DNA from 4 places in the Bradyrhizobium sp. USDA 4502 genome. Region 1 is predicted to be linked to each of the others. Evidence: predicted binding sites of a transcription regulator. Region 1 holds the regulator's gene; each other region holds the start of a gene.
The links. The regulator LexA, encoded in region 1, represses DNA repair genes until DNA is damaged. The targets are predictions, from matches to a motif close to TGTTCNNNNTGTGTTCNG.
Positions count from the first base shown of each region.

Region 2: the regulator LexA is predicted to act here: its motif matches at 3,114-3,131, upstream of ACVW1B_RS26585 (PA0069 family radical SAM protein).
Region 3: the regulator LexA is predicted to act here: its motif matches at 2,573-2,590, upstream of uvrA (excinuclease ABC subunit UvrA).
Region 4: the regulator LexA is predicted to act here: its motif matches at 3,332-3,349, upstream of ACVW1B_RS32150 (ATP-dependent Clp protease adaptor ClpS).

Region 1 covers NZ_JBSSGF010000001.1:3,183,009-3,187,907, reverse strand. Annotated here, with positions in the region: partial or broken gene ACVW1B_RS14580 (ComEC/Rec2 family competence protein) at 1-1,931, shown strand, start outside; gene ACVW1B_RS14575 (hypothetical protein) at 1,928-2,155, opposite strand; gene ACVW1B_RS14570 (hypothetical protein) at 2,301-2,729, opposite strand; gene lexA (transcriptional repressor LexA) at 2,973-3,677, opposite strand; gene ACVW1B_RS14560 (molybdopterin molybdotransferase MoeA) at 3,921-4,899, opposite strand, start outside.
Region 2 covers NZ_JBSSGF010000001.1:5,692,242-5,697,140, forward strand. Annotated here, with positions in the region: gene ACVW1B_RS26570 (glycosyltransferase family 39 protein) at 1-165, opposite strand, end outside; gene ACVW1B_RS26575 (ribonuclease HII) at 487-1,263, opposite strand; gene ACVW1B_RS26580 (VOC family protein) at 1,358-1,804, opposite strand; gene ACVW1B_RS26585 (PA0069 family radical SAM protein) at 1,926-3,092, opposite strand; gene ACVW1B_RS26590 (glycosyltransferase) at 3,257-3,826, shown strand; gene ACVW1B_RS26595 (bifunctional helix-turn-helix transcriptional regulator/GNAT family N-acetyltransferase) at 3,872-4,813, shown strand.
Region 3 covers NZ_JBSSGF010000001.1:2,871,890-2,876,788, reverse strand. Annotated here, with positions in the region: gene ACVW1B_RS13090 (single-stranded DNA-binding protein) at 1-215, opposite strand, end outside; gene ACVW1B_RS13085 (outer membrane protein) at 664-1,410, shown strand; gene ACVW1B_RS13080 (outer membrane protein) at 1,667-2,326, shown strand; gene uvrA (excinuclease ABC subunit UvrA) at 2,678-4,899, shown strand, end outside.
Region 4 covers NZ_JBSSGF010000001.1:6,883,721-6,888,619, reverse strand. Annotated here, with positions in the region: gene ACVW1B_RS32155 (tetratricopeptide repeat protein) at 1-1,566, shown strand, start outside; gene ACVW1B_RS32150 (ATP-dependent Clp protease adaptor ClpS) at 1,574-3,304, opposite strand; gene ACVW1B_RS32145 (mechanosensitive ion channel family protein) at 3,618-4,899, shown strand, end outside.

The sequences.
Region 1 (4,899 bases):
TGGCCGCGGTCGCCGCGGGCCTTGCGACGGCGACCTGGAAGACGGCGCGCGTCGCTCACACGGTGCTGGCGCGACCGATGTTCTCGGTGGCGCTGACCGGCTTCGTCGAGACGCGCGACATCCGCGAGTTTCGATGGAGAGCCCGCGCGACATGACGAAGCTCAATCGGGTCCGGCTCTCGGTGAAGAAGGGCACCGCGCCCGATGTCGGCAGCTTCGTTGAGTTGAAGGCGCGGCTGTTGCCGCCGCTCGGGCCGCAGCGCCCGGGCTCCTATGATTTCGGCCGTGACCTGTATTTCCAGGGCATCGGCGCCTCCGGCTTCGTGATGGGCGCCGTCAAGACCAGGGAGCCGCCTGCGACCGGCGGCTTTGCGCTGCGCTACGCCGCCTTCATGCAGGGCCTGCGCGACGCCATCGACGCGCGGATTCGCACCACGCTCGACGGCGACCAGCGCGCGATCGCAACCGCCTTGCTCACCGGCCGGCGCGATGCGATCTCGACGCCGGTCAACGATGCGATGTTCATCTCGGGGCTCGGCCATGTGCTGTCGATCTCCGGCTACCACATGGCCGTGGTCGCCGGCGTCGTGTTCTTCGCGGTGCGCGCGCTGCTCGCGCTGTTTCCGGCGCTGACGGCGGGGCATCCGATCAAGAAATGGGCCGCGGCGGCCGCGCTGGTCGCCGCGGCGTTCTATCTGTTGCTGTCGGGCGCGGAGGTCGCGACGCAACGGTCGTTCTTCATGACCGCCGTGGTGCTGCTCGCCGTGATCGTCGACCGCCGCGCGATCACCTTCCGGACGCTGGCGGTGGCGGCGCTGATCGTGCTCGCGATCGCGCCGGAGGCGCTGGTGCATCCCAGTTTCCAGATGTCGTTCGCCGCGACGCTCGGGCTGGTGGCGCTGGTGCAGATCGGGCTGCCGAACCTGCTGGCGTCGCCCGACCATTCGGCGACCGCGCGCGTCGCGCTGTGGGGCGGGCGCGAGCTCACGATGCCTGATGCTGGCCTCGCTGGTGGCGGGGCTGGCGACGACGCCCTATGCCGCATTCCATTTCCACCGCGTGACGCCCTACGGGCTGCTTGCGAACCTTGCGGCGATGCCTGTCGTCTCGGCGGTCGTGATGCCGGCCGGCCTGCTCGGGCTCGTCGCCATGCCGGTCGGCTTCGACGGACTGTTCTGGGCGATCATGGGTCTTGGCATCGACTGGATGATCCTGGTGACGCAATGGGTCGCCGCACTCCCGGGCGCGGTCGGCCGCATGGCGGCGTTCGGCATCGGGCCGCTGATCGCAGCGAGCGCCGGCATCATCCTGCTCGGGCTGCTGCGCACGCCGCTGCGCTGGTCAGGCGCGGTGCTGCTGCTGGTGGCCTCGGTCTGGGCGCTCAGGGTGCCGCAGCCGGACGTGCTGATCTCGGGCGACGGCCGCAACGTCGCGGTGCGTGGCGGTGACGGGTGGCTGCATCTGATGCACAGCGCCAAGGATGCATTTTTGGTCAAGGAGTGGCTGGCGGCGGACGCCGACGCGCGCACCGCCACCGATGCGTCGCTCGGCGAGGGCGTCTCGTGCGATGCCGGCGGCTGCGTGACCCAGGGACCCGGCGGCGTCTTCGTCGCGCTGGCGACCCGGCCGGAGGCGCTGGCGGACGACTGCGAGCGCGCAGCCCTGATCGTGACGGCGCGGCCGGCGCCGCAGGGCTGCGCGGCATCGGTGATCGATGCCGAGCGGCTGCGCCGCCACGGCGCGCTGGTGCTGCGAAGGATCAGGGACGGCTACGCCGTCGATGCGGTCAAGCCCGGCGGGATCGACCGGCCGTGGTCGCCGGCGGTTCCCGGCGACGGCGAGAGCGAAACGACGCTGCGCGCGCCCGCCGCCGCGCCGCGGCCTGCGGTGGATGCGACGCCGGCCGAGACCGATCTGCAGGGCGATGATTAGCCGTGGTCCGGCGAGGGGCCGCTCGGCAGCTCGAACAGGCCGAGATGGTATTCGTCGGAGTCGGGGCCGGCGTCGGGCTTCTTGACGAGGGTGAAGGAAGCCTCGGGAAATTGCTCCCAGACTTTCAGGTCGTCGGCCGTTACCGTCAGCCAACCGAACCGGAACATGTAGCGGCCCGGTTCCGTGACGCGTCCAGCCTTTTGCCATGTGACCTTATCGACCACCGCGCACGTCCTCCGTGCCCGATGATGCGCCAAGGCGCCGGCCGACGCAAATCTCCTTCTGCGCCCCGGAAGCGGGAGTCCGGGGTCGCCCGAAATTGCTTAGGTCATCCGCCGCCGAACAGCTCATTCCGCGGCGACGATGCGCTCAACCCAAAAACAGCGTTGCGAATGCGGAGGGCCGCCGCTCCACAACCTTCGGCTTCTGCTCGACCGGCGGATGCAGCGCCGGCAATTGCAGCACGCTAACGCGCTGTCCCTCGACCAGCTGGGTCACCAGCACATGGCTGCCGTCGGGGAATTCGACCGCGTCATGATGCCGATCAGGCACGTCGGGCTCGACTTCGTTGAACACGCCGACGCGATAGTTCAGCGTCTTGGTCCAGATCCAGCGGCTGTCGTAGCGAACGTTCTCGGCGAAAGCGAGCTCGGTGCCCGGCAGCATGCAGACCGCGACAGTGGGGTCATTCTCCGAAGCAAAGCCGCGGGTCGACGTGCCGCGGAACGTCGTCGTGATCAGCGTCTCTCCGACAATGGCGGGGCGCGATGCCACGGCGTGCAGACTATAGTCACACATCGGATGGCTCCTCATTTCGAGGTAGCGACCCGTGCCTCTCCTTGAGGCATTAGGGCCTCTACCAGAGTGGACGATAGCGAACGAGCGTCTGCTCGTTTCTGGGCGATTGTACGACTGGTCCGAGATCGCTCCGATCACAAACACGCGACGCTGCGCGAGAGGTATCGGAGCGCATCGGGCAGGCCGTACGCAAGGAACGATCCGACGTGTTGCTCGTTCCCGGCCGCCGCAAGTATTTGCAATTCAGTATTTGCGATAAAGGCCGATCAGCTTGCCCTGGATGCGGACCCGGTTCGGCGGCAGGATGCGCACTTCATAGGCGGTGTTGGCCGGCTCGAGCGCGATCGATGCGCCGCGGCGGCGGAAGCGCTTCAGGGTGGCTTCCTCCTCGTCGATCAGCGCCACCACGATGTCGCCGGTATTGGCGACGTCGTTGCGCTGGATCAGCGCCATGTCGCCGTCGAGGATGCCGGCATCGACCATCGAGTCGCCGCGCACCTCGAGCGCATAGTGCTCGCCGGCACCGAGCATGTCGGGCGGCACGCTGATGGTGTGGCTGCGGGTCTGCAGCGCCTCGATCGGCGTACCGGCGGCGATCCGGCCCATCACGGGGACCGCGACCGGACGGTTGCCGTCGTCCTCGGCAATCGGCGGCGTGCTGGCGCGCCGGCCGAGGGTGCCTTCGATGACGCTGGGCGTGAAGCCGCGGCGGCCGTTGCCGCCGCCGGCCGAGAGTTCGGGCAGCTTGATGACCTCGATGGCGCGGGCGCGGTTCGGCAGGCGGCGGATGAAGCCGCGCTCCTCCAGCGCAGTGATCAGGCGGTGGATACCGGACTTCGAGCGCAGGTCGAGTGCATCCTTCATCTCGTCGAAGGAGGGCGGTACGCCGGCCTCTTTCAGACGTTCATTGATGAAACGCAGTAGTTCGTACTGTTTGCGCGTGAGCATCTCGAGTATTCCCCCGGTTGATAGCGTCGTTCGATTCCGAGACTCTTCTGGTGGGGCCTGCAGGCCGGGCCTGACCTCAGGAGCATGTGCTCGATGCACCTGCTTCCACGCGGCTTCCCGATTGTAGACACCAGTACTCGAAACAAATCATGAACGGACACTATATGTTCGATATGTGTTCCGCAACCACTTAATTTCCGGTGAACGCGTCGGGCAACGCACAATCGGCGGGGCGCGAAAACCCTATTCGGGCAGTGTCAGAATCTCGCATTCGCTGCCTTCGACGGCCGCCGCTGCAAACGGCGGACGCACGAGAAGTGCCCGTGCCGCAGCGAGATTCCCGAGCAGCGACGAGTCCTGCTGCGTCACCGGCGTTGCGATCAGCGTGCCGTCCTCGCGCGCTTCGAGCCGCGCACGCAGATAGTCCTCGCGCTGGTCGTTGGCGGCGAGGTCGCGGCCGAGCAGGGCGCTCGCGCGGCGATGATGAATCACTTTCCGGCCGCTCAGCGCCCGAATCAACGGCACCAGGAACAGGAAGGCGCAGACATAGGACGACACCGGATTGCCGGGCAGACCGATCACCCGCATCGCGCCGAGCCGGCCATGCATCATCGGCTTGCCGGGCCGCATCGCAATCCGCCAGAACGCCATCTCGACGCCCTCGGCTTCCAGCGACCGCTTGACGAGATCGTGGTCGCCGACCGAGGCGCCGCCTGTCGTGATGAGGACATCGGCGCCGGCCTCGCGTGCCCGGCGGATGCCCGCCGTGGTCGCCTCTACCGTGTCGGCGGCAACGCCGAGGTCGACGGTCTCGGCGCCTTCGGCGCGCGCCAGCGCCCGCAGCGCGTAGCCGTTGGAATAGACGATCTGGCCGGGACCGGGCTGCGAGCCCGGCATCACCAGCTCGTCGCCGGTCGCCAGCACCGCGACCTTCGGGCGGCGGCGCACCGCAAGTTCCGGATAGTTCATGGCGGCCGCCAGCGACAGCGCGCGGTCGGACAGGCGGCTGCCGCCGGCGAGCAGCACCTCGCCCTCACGGAAGTCGACCCCAGCCGGGCGGATGTGCCGCCCGACGCTGGCGGCCTCCGTGATCGTGATGTGGTCGCCGTCGACGGCGGTGTCCTCCTGGATGATCACCGCGTCGGCGCCATTGGGGATCACGCCGCCGGTGAAGATCCGCACCGCCTCGCCGGCGCCGACCGTCCGCTCGAACGGCCGGCCG
Region 2 (4,899 bases), 2.5 Mb from region 1:
ATATTCGCGGCCGAAGGCGAGGATGGTGGCGAGGTTGCCGGGCGGACTGCCGTAGAAGATGGCCGGCAGGAACAGCCAGATCGCGGCCTGCGCCAGCACCACGATCCAGACCACGAGGCGCGGCCGGGCGCGGATCAGTTCGACAACCAGGGAGGTAAACCGCATGAAACGCCTGAAATGCCCCAGCCACCCGTATCAAGCGGCGCCATCTGATCCCGAGCGTTTTTGATAAACGGCGGCGGCGGTGGAGGCAACCGGGCTGGATGTGTCCACGGTGCAAAGTCAAACATCGCTGTCATGCCCCGCGAAGGCGGGCATCCAGTACGCCGCGGCGGCCAGGCTTGAGCACAACGGTCTCTGGAATACTGGATCGCCCGGTCCCGTCTTCGCCAAGGCTTCGACGAGGCCACGGCCCCCTGGCGCGCCGAAGCTTTCGCGGAGGCGGCGAGCCGGGCGATGACACCGAGAGTGCGGCGCCGCCGCGCTTTACGCCGCTTCGGATGCCGCGGCTTCGCTTTCGGCGTCCACCGTGAACAGGTCGGGCTCCGCCGGGACCGGGAAATGCTTCAGCCGCGCCGCGACGACGGGAGCGAAGAAGCTGCGGTGATGGCTGCTGGGGCCGAGCCGATCGAGCGCCTCGAGGTGCTCGGGGACGGCATAGCCCTTATGCTGCTCGAAGCCGTAGCCGGGGCAATCCAGCGCCAGCGCGCACATCAGGCGGTCGCGCGTCACCTTGGCGATGATCGAGGCCGCCGCGATCGAGGCCACGATGCCGTCGCCGCCGATCACGGCGTCGCAGTCGCAGGGCGTGGCGAGCTTGTCGCGGCCGTCGACGAAGACATGCTTCGGCATTTCCGGCAGCGCATGCACGGCGCGCGCCAGCGCCCACAGCGAGGCGCGCAGGATGTTGTCGCGGTCGATCCGCGACCGTGACGCCACCGCGACCGAGAACGCTGCTGTCGCGCAGATTTCCTCGAACAGTTCCTCGCGGCGCTCGACGGTCAGCCGCTTCGAATCATCGAGGCCCTTGGGTATCCGATTTGGGTCCAGCACCACGGCGGCGGCGACCACCGGACCCGCCAGCGGCCCGCGCCCGGCCTCGTCGCAGCCGGCGACCGGCCAGACGCCGCGCTTGATCAGCGCGCGCTCGCGCCGAAAGCTCGGCCGCGTCACCACGATCACGCGCTTGTCCGGCTTGGCGGGCTCGGCCGGCTTCTTCTTCGACGCGGTCTTTGACGTGCTATTGGACTTGTCCCGAATCATGCGGGGATCGTGATCAAGCCCGGCCCGCGGCGCAACCGGGAACCTGGCGCCCTTCCCCGTTATTCAATCCGCCACCCTCATCGGGATCGGCGCTCTAATCGGGAATTGACACCCGGCGGTCGTCGCGAACCTCAAAGCCCGGCGCGCGCACCACTTCCCAGGCGTGGCCGTCGGGATCGCCGAAATAGCCGCAATAGCCGCCATAGCTGGTGGGCTGCGCGGGCTTCAGCAGCCTGGCGCCTTTCGACAGCGCGAACGCCATCACACGATCGACCTCGGCGTCGTCGTTGCAGTTCCAGGCGATCGCGACGCCGCGGAACGCTGACGGCCGTGGCTGATCCGGCAGCCCGGCATCGGCGGCGAGCAGATGCCATGGGAACAGGCCGAGCACGGTGCCGCCGGTCTCGAAGAATGCGACCTCCTCGCCGGTCGCGCGCATCTTCCTGGTGAACCCAAGCGATTCATAAAAGCCGATGCTGGCGCGCATGTCGCTCACGCCCAACGTGAGGACGGTGAAGCGTGCGGTCGGGGCGTTACTCATGTTTGCACTCACTGTTTGACGTCTTCGTAGCCCGGATGGAGCGAAGCGCAATCCGGGAAAGCATCAGCCGCTAACACGGGACCCCGGATTTCGCTGGGCTCCATCCGGGCTACGCCCTCGCCTAGAATAGACTGAGTTGCTGCCCGTTGCGCTTCGGCTTGGCGAAGTGATCGGTGGTCAGCTTGGTCCGCCTCTTGTTGAGGCCGAGCTTTTCGCAGGCGATCTCGAAGCGGCGGCCGATCATCCAGGCCATCGGGCCGGTGCCCTTCATCCTGGTGCCCCATTGCGAGTCGTAGTCGCGGCCGCCGCGCATGTCGCGGATCAGCGTGAAGACGTGACGGTAGCGGTCGGGATAGTTCGCCATCAACCATTCGCGGAACAGATCGCGCACCTCGAGCGGCAGGCGCAGCAGCACGTAGCTCGCCTCCCTGGCGCCGGCATGTGCGGCGGCATCGAGGATGCGCTCGATCTCGGAGTCGTTCAGCGCCGGGATCACGGGCGCGACCATCACCGTGGTCGGGATGCCGGCGTCGGCGAGCCGCTTGATCGCCTCGAGCCGCTTCGGCGGGGTCGAGGCGCGCGGCTCCATGGTGCGGGCAAGCTTCGGGTCGAGCGTCGTCACCGAGAGCGCGACCTTGGCGAGATTGCGCTTGGCCATCCGCGCCAGGATGTCGATGTCGCGGGTGACCAGTGCCGACTTGGTGACGATACCGACCGGATGGCCGGCGCGCTCCAGCACCTCGAGGATGGCGCGCATGATCTTCCGGTCGCGCTCGATCGGCTGATAAGGATCGGTGTTGGTGCCGATCGCGATCATCCGCGCCTCGTAGTCCGGCGCCGCCAGCTCCTTCTCGAGCAGCGCGGGTGCGTCCGGCTTGGCGAACAGCTTCGATTCGAAGTCCAGCCCCGGCGACAGGCCGAGATAGGCGTGGGTCGGCCGCGCGAAGCAATAGACGCAGCCATGCTCACAGCCGCGATACGGATTGATCGAACGGTCGAAGCCGATGTCGGGCGAGTCGTTGCGGGTGATCACCTTGCGCGAGGTGTCGAGCGCCACGCTGGTCGCAAATGGCGGCAGGTCCTCGAGGCTCTGCCAGCCGTCGTCGAAGGCAACGCGCGCCTCGGCCTCGTAGCGGCCGCTGGCGTTGGACTGCGCGCCGCGGCCGCGCCGCCGCTCGCGCTCGATCGCGACCGCAAGCTCGGGAAAAGGGGAAGGTGCACCCGCCGGGTTATCGGAGGGCGCCGTTACCGGCGGGTGCTTGAGGGCATGAGAGGATGCTCGGCTCATGCTTTGAAGCTAACACAGCACGAGAACAAATCAAGAACATGAACGGAGAAATTCCACAAAACCTTGCTACAAAATTCTGCAGGCGAACAGGCTGCTTTGAATATGACAAGGTGATAACACGGCCGGAGTTTCTCCACCGTTTGAGCCATCGAAGCCTCAAAATCATGCTGAGCGTGATAATTCCAACCGACGGCGTCGAGCGCACCGCGGTCGCAACATTGGCGGCGCTGGTGCCGGGCGCGGCCGCGGGCGTCATCCGCGAAGTGCTGCTGGTCGACCGCGGCAACAGCGATGTGATGGAGCGCGTCGCCGACGTCGCCGGCTGCCGCTTCCTGCGCTTCGAGGGCACGCGCGCCGCCGCGCTTGCGGCAGGCGCGCGGCAGGCGCGGTCGCCCTGGCTGATGTTCCTGCATCCGGGCGCGGTGCTCGATGCCGGCTGGATCGAGGAAACCACCCAGTTCATCCAGATGGTGGCGGCGAGCGGCAAGGACCGCGCCGGCATCTTCCGCTACGCCCGCGCACCCTACACCGATCCGGGCCTGCGCGACGGCCTCAAATTCGTTGCCCGGATGATCACCGGGCCCTCGGCCGAACAAGGCCTTTTGATCGCGCGCGAGCATTACGAGCGGATCGGCGGCTACCGGCCCGACGCCCGCCGCTCCGAGGCGCGCCTGCTGCGCCGGCTCGGCCGTTCCTCCCGCACCATGCTGCGGAGCCGGATCATGGTGGCCTGAACAAAGCGCTTGCGGATTATTTGATTCCGTCAAATAATATATTTGATGAAATCAAATTCCTATGACACCACGCTCGAGAACCAGGTCGCCGCGGTCCGCGGCTTCAGCCGGTTCTATACCCGCAAGCTCGGCATCATCGAGCCGAAGCTGCTGCACTCGACATTCACGCTGCAGGAAGCGCGGATCATCTACGAGCTCGCGCACCGCGAAAATTGCACCGCAACCGACCTGGTGCGCGATCTCGACCTCGATGCCGGCTTCGTCAGCCGCACGCTGGCGGCGCTGCAGCGCCGCCAGATCGTGACGCGGAAGCCATCGAAGGCCGACAAACGCGTCAACGAGGTGGCCCTCACCGCCAAGGGCCGTACCGCAGCCGCCGATCTCGACCGCCGCTCGCGTAGCGAGGTCGGGGCACTATTGAAGCAGATGGACAGCGACCGTCGCGCCGCGGTGGTGCGCGCCATGGGCACGATCGAGCAATCGCTGGAGCCGCCGGCCGAGAAACCGGTCGGCTTCCTGCTGCGCAGCCATCGCGTCGGCGACATGGGCTGGATCGTCTCGCGGCAAGGACAAGCCTACGCGGAGGAATATGGCTGGGACATCAGCTACGAGGCGTTGGTGGCCGATATCTGCGCGCAGTTTTTGCGATCGTTCGATCCGGCCCGCGAGCATTGCTGGATCGCGGAGGTCGACGGCGAGCCGGTCGGCTCGGTCTTCCTGGTCGACGGCGGCGACGGGGTCGCCAAGCTGCGCCTGCTGCTTGTGGAAGAAAAGGCGCGCGGGCTCGGCGTCGGCCGCGCCTTGGTCGAGCAATGCATCCGCGCCGCGCGCGAGAAGGGCTACAAGAAGATGACGCTCTGGACCCAGAGCATCCTGGTCGCCGCGCGCGGCATCTACGCCCGCGCCGGCTTCCAGCGGGTCAAGGAAGAGAAGCATCACAGTTTTGGCGTCGACCTGGTCGGCGAGACCTGGGAGCTGGAGTTGTGAAGCCGCAGCGCCGAGACGTCTGGACTGCGTAGCCCGGATAGAGCGAAGCGCAATCCGGGAGCGGTGCTGCAGCGGAAGAGACTGCC
Region 3 (4,899 bases), 310 kb from region 1:
AGATACTGCTCGGCGACCTTGCAGAGGCCCTCGTTGAAGATCACGACGCGGTGCCACTCGGTCTTTTCCTTACGCTCGCCGGTGCCCTTGTCGCGCCAGGTTTCCGAGGTGGCGATGGAAAGGTTTGCGATCGGACGGCCGTCCTGCGTCCGCCGGATTTCCGGATCCTTGCCGAGGTTTCCCACCAGGATCACCTTGTTCACGCTTCCTGCCATCGCATCATCTCCACTCAAAAACCGGGCGTCCGGACATTCGGCCGCCACTCTCAACCTTCGCCACTTACGTCGCAGGCGTCGTGGATGACCCTATACGCCGGTGCCGGCTCGTCGCCTTTGCCGTCGCGCGGTTATCCACGGATATCGGGATATAGCACCGGATCCGGCATCGTTCCAGTTTTGTTCGCCACAACCATCCGTAGAAGCGGCCAGTGCCGTCGGAGCGGCAGTCGATCTCGGCGCAGGCCGACGCTCGGCAGCAAGATTTAGAAAAACAACAAACAAACCAGCAGCTTGCCTTATCGATACTTCTCCCGCGAGTGTTGCATTTGGGAGACTGCGTTTGCGGTTGAATCAGCGTATAGCTCCAACCATGGCGCGGGCGCTCGCGTCTGGGATCGTGCTTCGGGACCGTTTGGAAGCCGATCGGGGTGCTGGGGGATTGATAATGAAGAAGTTTTTGCTCGGTACGGTTGCTCTGATTGCGTTTGCTGCGCCTGCCGCGGCTGCCGATCTCGCTGCGCGCCCCTACACCAAGGCGCCGCCGCCAGTGGTTGCCCCGATCTATGACTGGACCGGCTTCTACATCGGCGCCAACGGCGGCTGGGGCTCGAGCCACAATTGCTGGGACCAGCTCCCGGCCGGCATCTTCCTCGCATCAGATGGTTGCCATGATGCAACCGGCGGCGTCGCCGGTGGCCAGATCGGCTATCGCTGGCAGGCCGGCACCTGGGTGTTCGGCCTTGAAGCGCAGGGCGACTGGGCTGACCTGAAGGGCAGCAACAACAGCGCGATCTTCCCGGGCCTGTTCACCAACCAGTCCAAGATCGACGCGTTCGGCCTGTTCACCGGCCAGATCGGCTACGCCGTCAACAACGTGCTGCTCTACGCCAAGGGCGGCGCGGCACTGACCGACAACCGCTTCAACACCTACTTCACGCCGACCGGTGTGCTCGTCGGCAGCGCCAGCGACACCCGCTGGGGCGGTACCGTCGGCGCCGGCATCGAAGTCGGCTTCGCGCCGAACTGGACCGCAGGCATCGAATACGACCACCTGTTCATGCAGGACAAGACCTACAACCTGATCGCTCCCAACGGCACGCTGAACAGCACCATCCGCGATCGCCAGGACGTCGACCTCGTCACCGTCCGCGTGAACTACAAGTGGGGTGGCCCGGTCGTCGCGCGCTACTGATCGCGCCAGGCCGATTGATCCAGACGAAAGGCCGGCCTCGCGCCGGCCTTTTTGTTTGCGCCTGTTTGTGCGCCGGCTTTTTCGTTGCGTGTGCACGCGCACCTCACCGGGGCCGTTTTCGGTGCGTTGTGGTTTCGCGGATACACACGTTCCGGCATTTCTCTGTAGAAGCACCAGCACGTCACGCGACACTGCTGTGACGCTCTCTTCAAGATCTCTGAAGGGACAACAAGAAAATGGGACTGGGACTTTGAAAATGAGGATTGTTTTGCTGGCCTCGGCCGGCATGTTTGCACTGAGCGCTTTTGCACCGGCAATGGCCGCCGACATGGCGGCACGCGCGCCTTACGTGAAGGCTCCGGCGCCGGCCGCGATCTACAACTGGACCGGCTTCTACGTCGGCGGCTTCGGCGGCTACGCCAGCGAGAACTCCGGCACCCCGAGCATGGAAGGCGGCTTCGGCGGCGGCACCATCGGCTACAACTGGCAGGCCGGCAACATCGTGTACGGCCTCGAGGTCGACGCTGCAGGCGCTGACATCGACGCATCGGTCTCGACGCTCGGCGTCACCGCCCGCAGCAAAATCGACTCGCTCGGCACCGTGCGCGGCCGCCTCGGCTTCGCCGTCGACAAGGTGCTGTTCTACGGCACCGGCGGCTACGCCTGGGCCAACAACGAGGTCAGCGTCACCGCGCTCGGCGTGACCGCCTCGCAGAGCAACTTCCACTCCGGCTGGACCGTCGGCGCCGGCGTCGAAGCCTTCATCGCCCCGCAGTGGTCGATCAAGGGCGAATACCTGTATCGCAGCCTCGACAGCGAGAACTATTTCGGCGTGCCCTCCGGTACGCTCGAGCTGCACAGCGCCCAGTTCGGCGTGAACTATCACTTCGGCGGCCCGATCGTCGCCAAGTACTAAGATTGATCTGCGATCAGAACGCACCGAAAGGCCGGCCTCGCGCCGGCCTTTTTGCGTAAGAGCGTTTTCGAGCGAAGCGGATTCCGGCTCGCGGAAAGAAAACGGGTCAAAGCAGGAATCTGGAGCCCCTGTTCCGATTCCATCGGAACGGGGGAAAGGCTTTAGCGGAACCGGCCCTGCTGACGGCTGCTGCCATCAGGCAAACTATCCGTTGATGGACGCGACTCAGCACTGGAAATTGTCGGCCGTTCTTCCTACGTTCCAGCCTTCACACCCCATCGGCGCAAGGTCCCGGCATCACCGGCGATGCGCGCCCAAAAGGCGCCCAAGCATGCGCCCGGAACCGTCGCTATGGATGAAGTGCTCAAGGCGAAGCGCCAACAGAACGCCGGCTCCTCATCGCGCGCCATCACGATCCGTGGCGCGCGCGAACACAATCTGAAGAACATCGACGTCGAGATTCCCCGCGACAAGCTCGTGGTGTTCACCGGCCTGTCCGGTTCCGGCAAATCGTCGCTCGCGTTCGACACCATCTATGCCGAGGGCCAGCGCCGCTACGTCGAGTCGCTGTCGGCTTATGCGCGCCAATTCCTCGAGATGATGCAGAAGCCGGATGTCGACCAGATCGACGGCCTGTCGCCGGCGATCTCGATCGAGCAGAAGACCACGTCGAAGAATCCGCGCTCCACCGTCGGCACCGTCACCGAGATCTACGACTACATGCGCCTGCTCTGGGCGCGCGTCGGCGTGCCCTATTCGCCGGCCACCGGCCTGCCGATCGAGAGCCAGATCGTCTCGCAGATGGTCGATCGCGTGCTGGCGCTGCCGGAAGGCACCCGTCTATATCTGCTGGCGCCGGTCGTGCGCGGCCGCAAGGGCGAGTACAAGAAGGAGCTCGCCGAGTATCTCAAGAAGGGCTTTCAGCGCGTCAAGATCGACGGCACCTTCTACGAACTGTCCGAAGCGCCCGCGCTCGACAAGAAATTCCCGCACGACATCGACGTCGTGGTCGACCGCATCGTGGTGCGTCCCGACCTCGCCCAGCGCCTTGCGGAAAGCTTTGAGACCGCGCTGAAGCTCGCCGAGGGCCTCGCCGTGATCGAATACGCCGATGCGCCGGCGGCGGCAGCGCAGGACGACAAGAAAGAGGACAAGAAGAAGACCGCCAAGATCCACGACAAGAGCGGGCCCGAGCGTATCCTGTTCTCGGAGAAGTTCGCCTGTCCGGTCTCCGGCTTCACGATCCCCGAGATCGAGCCGCGCCTGTTCTCGTTCAACAACCCCTATGGCGCCTGCCCGGCCTGCGGCGGCCTCGGCGTCGAGCAGCATATCGACGAGGACCTGGTCATCCCCGACAAGGAGCTGACCTTGCGCAAGGGCGCGATCGCGCCCTGGGCGAAATCGTCCTCGCCCTACTACATCCAGACCCTGACCGCGCTCGGCAAGCACTACAAGTTCACGCTCGACACCAAGTGGAAGGACCTCACCAAGAAGGTCCAGAACGCGCTGCTGCACGGCTCCGGCGACGACGAGATCAAGTTCTCCTATGAGGACGGCGTCCGCTCCTACGACACCAAGAAGCCGTTCGAGGGCGTCATCACCAACATCAACCGCCGCTACCGCGAAACCGAGAGCGAGTGGGCGCGCGAGGAGCTCGGCAAGTATTTCTCCGACGTGCCCTGCGAAGGCTGCAACGGCCATCGGCTGAAGCCCGAGGCACTGTGCGTTAAGATCGGCGGCAAGCATATCGGCGAGATCTCCGAGCTCTCGGTCAAGCGCGCCGGCGAATGGTTCGAGACGGTGCCGGAGGCGCTGAACGCGCAGCAGAACGAGATCGCGACGCGCATCCTGAAAGAGATCCGCGAGCGCCTGACCTTCCTGCTCGATGTCGGCCTGAACTACCTGACGCTGTCGCGCTCCTCCGGCACGCTGTCGGGCGGCGAGAGCCAGCGCATCCGCCTCGCCTCGCAGATCGGCTCGGGCCTCACCGGCGTGCTCTACGTGCTGGACGAGCCGTCGATCGGCCTGCACCAGCGCGACAATGCCCGCCTGCTCGACACGCTGAAGCGGCTGCGCGACCTCGGCAACACCGTGGTCGTGGTCGAGCATGACGAGGATGCCATCCGCCTCGCCGATTACGTGCTCGACATCGGGCCCGGCGCCGGCATGCATGGCGGCCACATCGTCGCCGAAGGCACGCCCGACCAGATCATGCGCAACCCGAAATCGCTGACCGGCAAGTATCTCACCGGCGAGCTGTCGGTGCCTGTGCCCGACCGGCGGCCGCCGAACCACCGGCGCACCATCAAGGTCGTCAACGCGCGCGGCAACAACCTCAAGAACGTCTCGGCCGAAATCCCGCTCGGCCTGTTCACCTGCGTGACCGGCGTCTCCGGCGGCGGCAAGTCGACGCTGCTGATCGACACGCTGTACCGCGCCATCGCCCGCAAGCTGAACAACGCCAGCGAAGGCGCCGCGCCGCACGACCGCATCGAGGGCCTCGAGCACATCGACAAGATCATCGACATCGACCAGTCGCCGATCGGCCGCACGCCGCGCTCCAACCCCGCGAC
Region 4 (4,899 bases), 3.7 Mb from region 1:
AATGTGCTGAGCGATCAGAGAAGGCACGAAGCGGCCGCCACGGCCTATCGCCGCGGACTTGCCGCGGATCCCGACAATGCCGGACTGCATTGCGGCCTTGGCGCGGCGCTCTGTCGCCAGGGCTTGCTGGAGGACGCAATCCTGCACTACCGCCGCGCGATTGCACTCGATCCCGACAACATCGCGCCGCAGCGCCTGCTGGCGATGGTGCTGCACGAAGCGGGCGAGCGCGCGGAGGCCGTCCGCATCTATCGCCAGGTCTCGGCCCGCGACCCGTCCGATCACGTCATCCTCAACAATCTCGGCGCCTGCCTGTTCGAGCTCGGACAGCTCGACGACGCCATCGCCTGCGCCGAGCTCGCGCTGGCGCTGAAGCCGGACTACGCCGCCGCGCACACCAATCTCGGGATCATCTTCGAGGCGCAGAACCTGGTCGAGGCCGCGGTCGCCGCGCATCGGCGCGCCGTCGAGCTCGAGCCGCTCTATGCCAAGGGCCACGCCAACCTCGCGGTCGCGCTGCGCAATGCCGGCGAGATCGATGCGGCGCTGGTGGCCTCGCGCCGGGCGATTGCACTCGATCCCGAGCAGCCGCTCGCGCACTACAACCACGCGCATTTCCTCCTGATGAACGGCGAGTTCGAGGAGGGCTTCGAGGAGTATCAATGGCGCCGCAAGACCAAGATGCTCAGCGACGGCGATCCCGTGTTCGACGAGCCGGAATGGCAGGGCGAGCCGCTCGCCGGACGCACGCTGCTGCTGTTTGCCGAATATGGACTCGGCGACGCCATCAATTTCGTCCGCTACGTGCCGATGCTGGCGGGCAGGGGCGGCCGGATCATTCTGCAGGTGCAGCCGGCGCTGGTCGCGCTGCTGCGGCCGATGCTGCCTGATGTCGCGGTGTTCGCGCGCGGCGAGCCGCTGCCGCCGTTCGATCTGCAACTGCCGCTGCTCAGTCTGCCGCGGATCTTCCGCACCACCGTCGAGACCATTCCCGCACCGATATCCTATCTGCGGGCGGATGCCGGCAAGCTCGCGCGCTGGCGCGAGGCGCTCGCCGGCGTGACCGCGCTGAAGGTCGGCGTGGTCTGGGCCGGCAATCCCAAGCACAAGGGCGACCGCCAGCGCTCGCTGCCGGCGGACGCCGTGCTGCCGCGGCTGGTCACATCGGGCGTGCAGCTCTACGGTCTGCAGAAGGAGCCGCGGCCGGACGATGCGCCGGTGCTGCGGCGTCTTGGCGCAGGTATCGTCGACCTCGCGCCGACGCTCGGCGATTTCGCCGACACCGCGGCGGCCGTCTGCGCGCTCGATCTCGTCATCGCCGTCGACACATCGGTGGCGCATCTCGCCGGCGCGCTTGGCCGCCCGGTCTGGATGTTGTGTCCCTATGCGCTCGACTGGCGCTGGCTGCGCGATCGCGCCGACACACCCTGGTATCCGACCATGCGGCTGTTCCGCCAGGACAGACCGCAGGCCTGGGATCGCGCGCTGGCGCGCGTGACGGACGAACTCGCGCGGCTCGCCGGCGGCGAGCGCGAGTTGCTGTTGCCGGCACGTTTAGCGCGTTGACCGGCCATCACCCCGCACTCATCCCCTGCGCGCCGCCGAGCAGCTTCACGTTGAGCCGGCCGCCGTCGAACAGCATCTCGTTCAGCGCTGCGTCGATGTCGTCAGCAGTGACATCCCGGCCTCCCCCGCGGGCGATGCTGGCCTGAGCGATGCGGCGCATCAGCTCCTTGATGAATGCGGCGCTGACCCCGGCGGTGCGCTGCACCGCTGCGTCAACCACGGGCGGTTCGAGCGGCAGGCCCTTGCCGTACAGTCGGATCAGCTTGCCGCGCCCGGTCTCGTCGGGCACCGGCACCTCGATGGCCTGGTCGATGCGGCCGGGCCGGCCGGCCAGCGCGCCTTCCAGCTCCTCGGGCCGGTTGGTGGTCAGGACGAACAGGATGTCGCAGTCCTCCTTCAGGCCGTCCATCTCGTTGAGCAGCTTGTTGAGCAGCGATTCCTCGCACGGTCCGCCCATGTCCTCGCGGTCGCGTGCGATCAGGTCGACGTCCTCGATCACGACCATGGTCGGCTGCAGCAGTCGCGCGAGGCTCATATAGGCGCCGAGCAGGCCGACCTGCTCGGCGGTGATGATCAGTGTGGTGTGATCCGGCAGGTTGGTGGCGAGATAGCGAATGGTGTGGGTCTTGCCGGTTCCGGGCGGGCCGTAGAGCAGGATGCCCTTGCGGGTCGACTGCCCGAGCTTGCGCAACAGATCGCGGCTTTCGACGAAGTCGAGCACGTTGCGGTCGAGCAGCCGCAGCGTCCGGTCCGGCAGGATCACGTCATCGCGCGCGACCGTCGGCAGGCGATGCACGGTCACGCCGCGCGCGCGGCCGCGATAGTCGGCGGCATCCTCCAGCGACAGGATCTTGCCGCGATAGGATCGTGCCGCGTGCACGGCCGCTTCCAGCTCGGCAAAGGTCCGCTGCACCAAGGCGTTTCCGGCGACGCCTGCGGGCACCGCGAGCTCGATCCGCAAGCCCGGCTCGGTCTGATAATCACGATGGTAGCTGAGCAGCACCGCGTAGCGCAGCTCTCCGGTTTGGCATAGCCACAAGCCATTGGTCAGGCATTTCACCGACTCAGGCTCGCCAACGTCGACGTCGTGATACTGCGGCGGCGCGATCGGCGGCGCGTTGCGGCTGTTCTCCATCAGCGAGGCAATCGCGAGGGTCTCATAGCGGTGTTGCTCATGAATGCCGAAGAAATGGATCGGCACATCGAACAACTTGTCGATCGCGATCTGGACGTCCGCTCGCATGTGACCGGGAAATTGTCGCGACCGGGTCATGATCTGATTGCGCGGCGTCCCGGCAAAATGCCAATCGAGCGCCATGAAGGCATATCTGAACTCCTCGCTCGGTAGATTTTCTGAGCTTGCCCGCGCGGCGATCAGGCAGTTGCCGCACAGGCAGACTGTCCGGCGGATGAGAAACACGTCGGTGACGGGCTCCAGCGCGCCACAGAGATCGCACGGCCGGGCCGCGTCGGCGGCCGATGCGGTGATCAGCAATGGATGCCCGTTGTTGCGGATCAGCTGTTGGGCGGACTCCAGCAGTGCCTTGGCCACCGTCGCGGGATAGGGGCCGCATGCGAATCCGTTCTGGGCCTCGATTCGCGCAGTGACGGCAACAGCCTCTTTCCGGGACTTGCCGAATACCGTGCGCAGCAGGTTGCGCATGAATTCTATCGGTGTCTCGTCGTCATCATGGATGAAGAGCCTGACCGGGCCGTTCTCGGCAAAAACGTCGTGCATGAGACCCCCGAACGCAATTGGGAACAAAAGAACAAAATAAGAACATCACGGCGGCTACTGCGCGTCAAGCGAAAGATTCTGCGGTCTCATCCCTGACGTGTAGTGAGCCGATCGGCCGGGAACGCGCACTGGAAGTGTAAACGCGGCTCAACGCCTGTGACGATTGTGTTGCGGCAAATGCCAAGAGATGGCCGTCACAGCGGCAAACTTCCGACACACCATCGGGGCGAAAAGGAGTATCCGACATGGCGCGAGCGCGAGAGCAGATTCCTCCCAAGGGTTTGCGGTCGCGCAGTTATTTTATGAGGCCCTCGTGTCGCACAAACTTCGCCTTGCGCTGCTTCTCGTCTTCACCTTGTTCGTCTCTCCCGCGCTTGCGCAGCCGGCCGCCAAGCCGGCGCCGCCGCAACCCGTTACCGGTAACGCGCTGACGCCCGAGCAGGCGAAACGTGCGCTCGACACGCTGCAGGACGACAAGAAGCGCGGCGAGATCATCAACACGCTGCGCGCCATCGCCAATGTCTCGCCGCAGGCGGCCGCCGCGGAGCCGGCGCCGGAGCAGCATTCGCCGATCCCGCTCACTGCCGACAGCCTCGGCGCACAGCTGTTGCTGATGGTGTCCGAGCAGGTCGGCGAGATGTCGCGCGAGGTCGCCGACGTCGCGCGCACGCTGACGCATTTCCCGGCGTTCTACTACTGGTTCGTGCGTACCGCCAACGATCCGGTCGCCTATGGCCTCTTGATCGATATCGCCTGGAAGCTGGCGCTGGTGTTCGGCTGCGCGCTGGCCGCCGAATGGGTGGTGTTCCGCCTGATCAAGCGGCCGGTCGCGTTCCTGGAAGCGCGGCTGCCGCAGACCGCGCGCATGCCGGTGCAGACGCTCGCCATCGTCGATCCGCCGTCGTCGGTTGCCGACGTCACGCCGGCGCCCGAGTTGCAGCGGCGCCGGCTCAGCCTGGCGCGGGCCTGGCAGTCGCTGGTCCGGCTGCCCTTCGTGCTTGGGCGCCTTTTGCTCGAATTGCTGCCGGTCGTCGTGTTCGGCGGCATCGCCACCGCGCTGCTCGGCACCGAGATCGGCGATCAATCGACCACGCGGCTCGTGATCCTTGCCGTCGTCAACGCCTATGTGTTCTCGCGCGTCTTGATCTGCGCGGTGCGCGCGCTGGCAGGGCCGTTCGGCCTGTTCCGCGTCCGTGCCGAGACTGCGGCCTATATCGAGATCTGGGCCCGGCGCATCGTCGCCGTCGGCGTCTCCGGCATCGCCTTTGCCAATGTCGCGCTGCTGCTCGGGCTGCATCGCGCCGGCTATGCCGCGCTGATCCGGCTCGTGATGTTGGTCGTGCATCTGTTCGTCGTCGTCATCATCCTGCAGTGCCGCCGCCAGGTCGCCGACGCCATCCGCGCGCCGGCCGATCGCACCGGGCTTGCGGCGCGGACGCGCAACCGGCTCGCGGCGCTCTGGCATGTGCTGGCGATCGCGCTCGACCTCGCGCTGTGGGCAGTGTGGGCGCTCAACATCCGCAACGGCTATTCGCTGCTGCTGCAATATTTCGTCGGCACCGTCGCGGTGCTCCTGGTTACCCGCCTCGTCACCA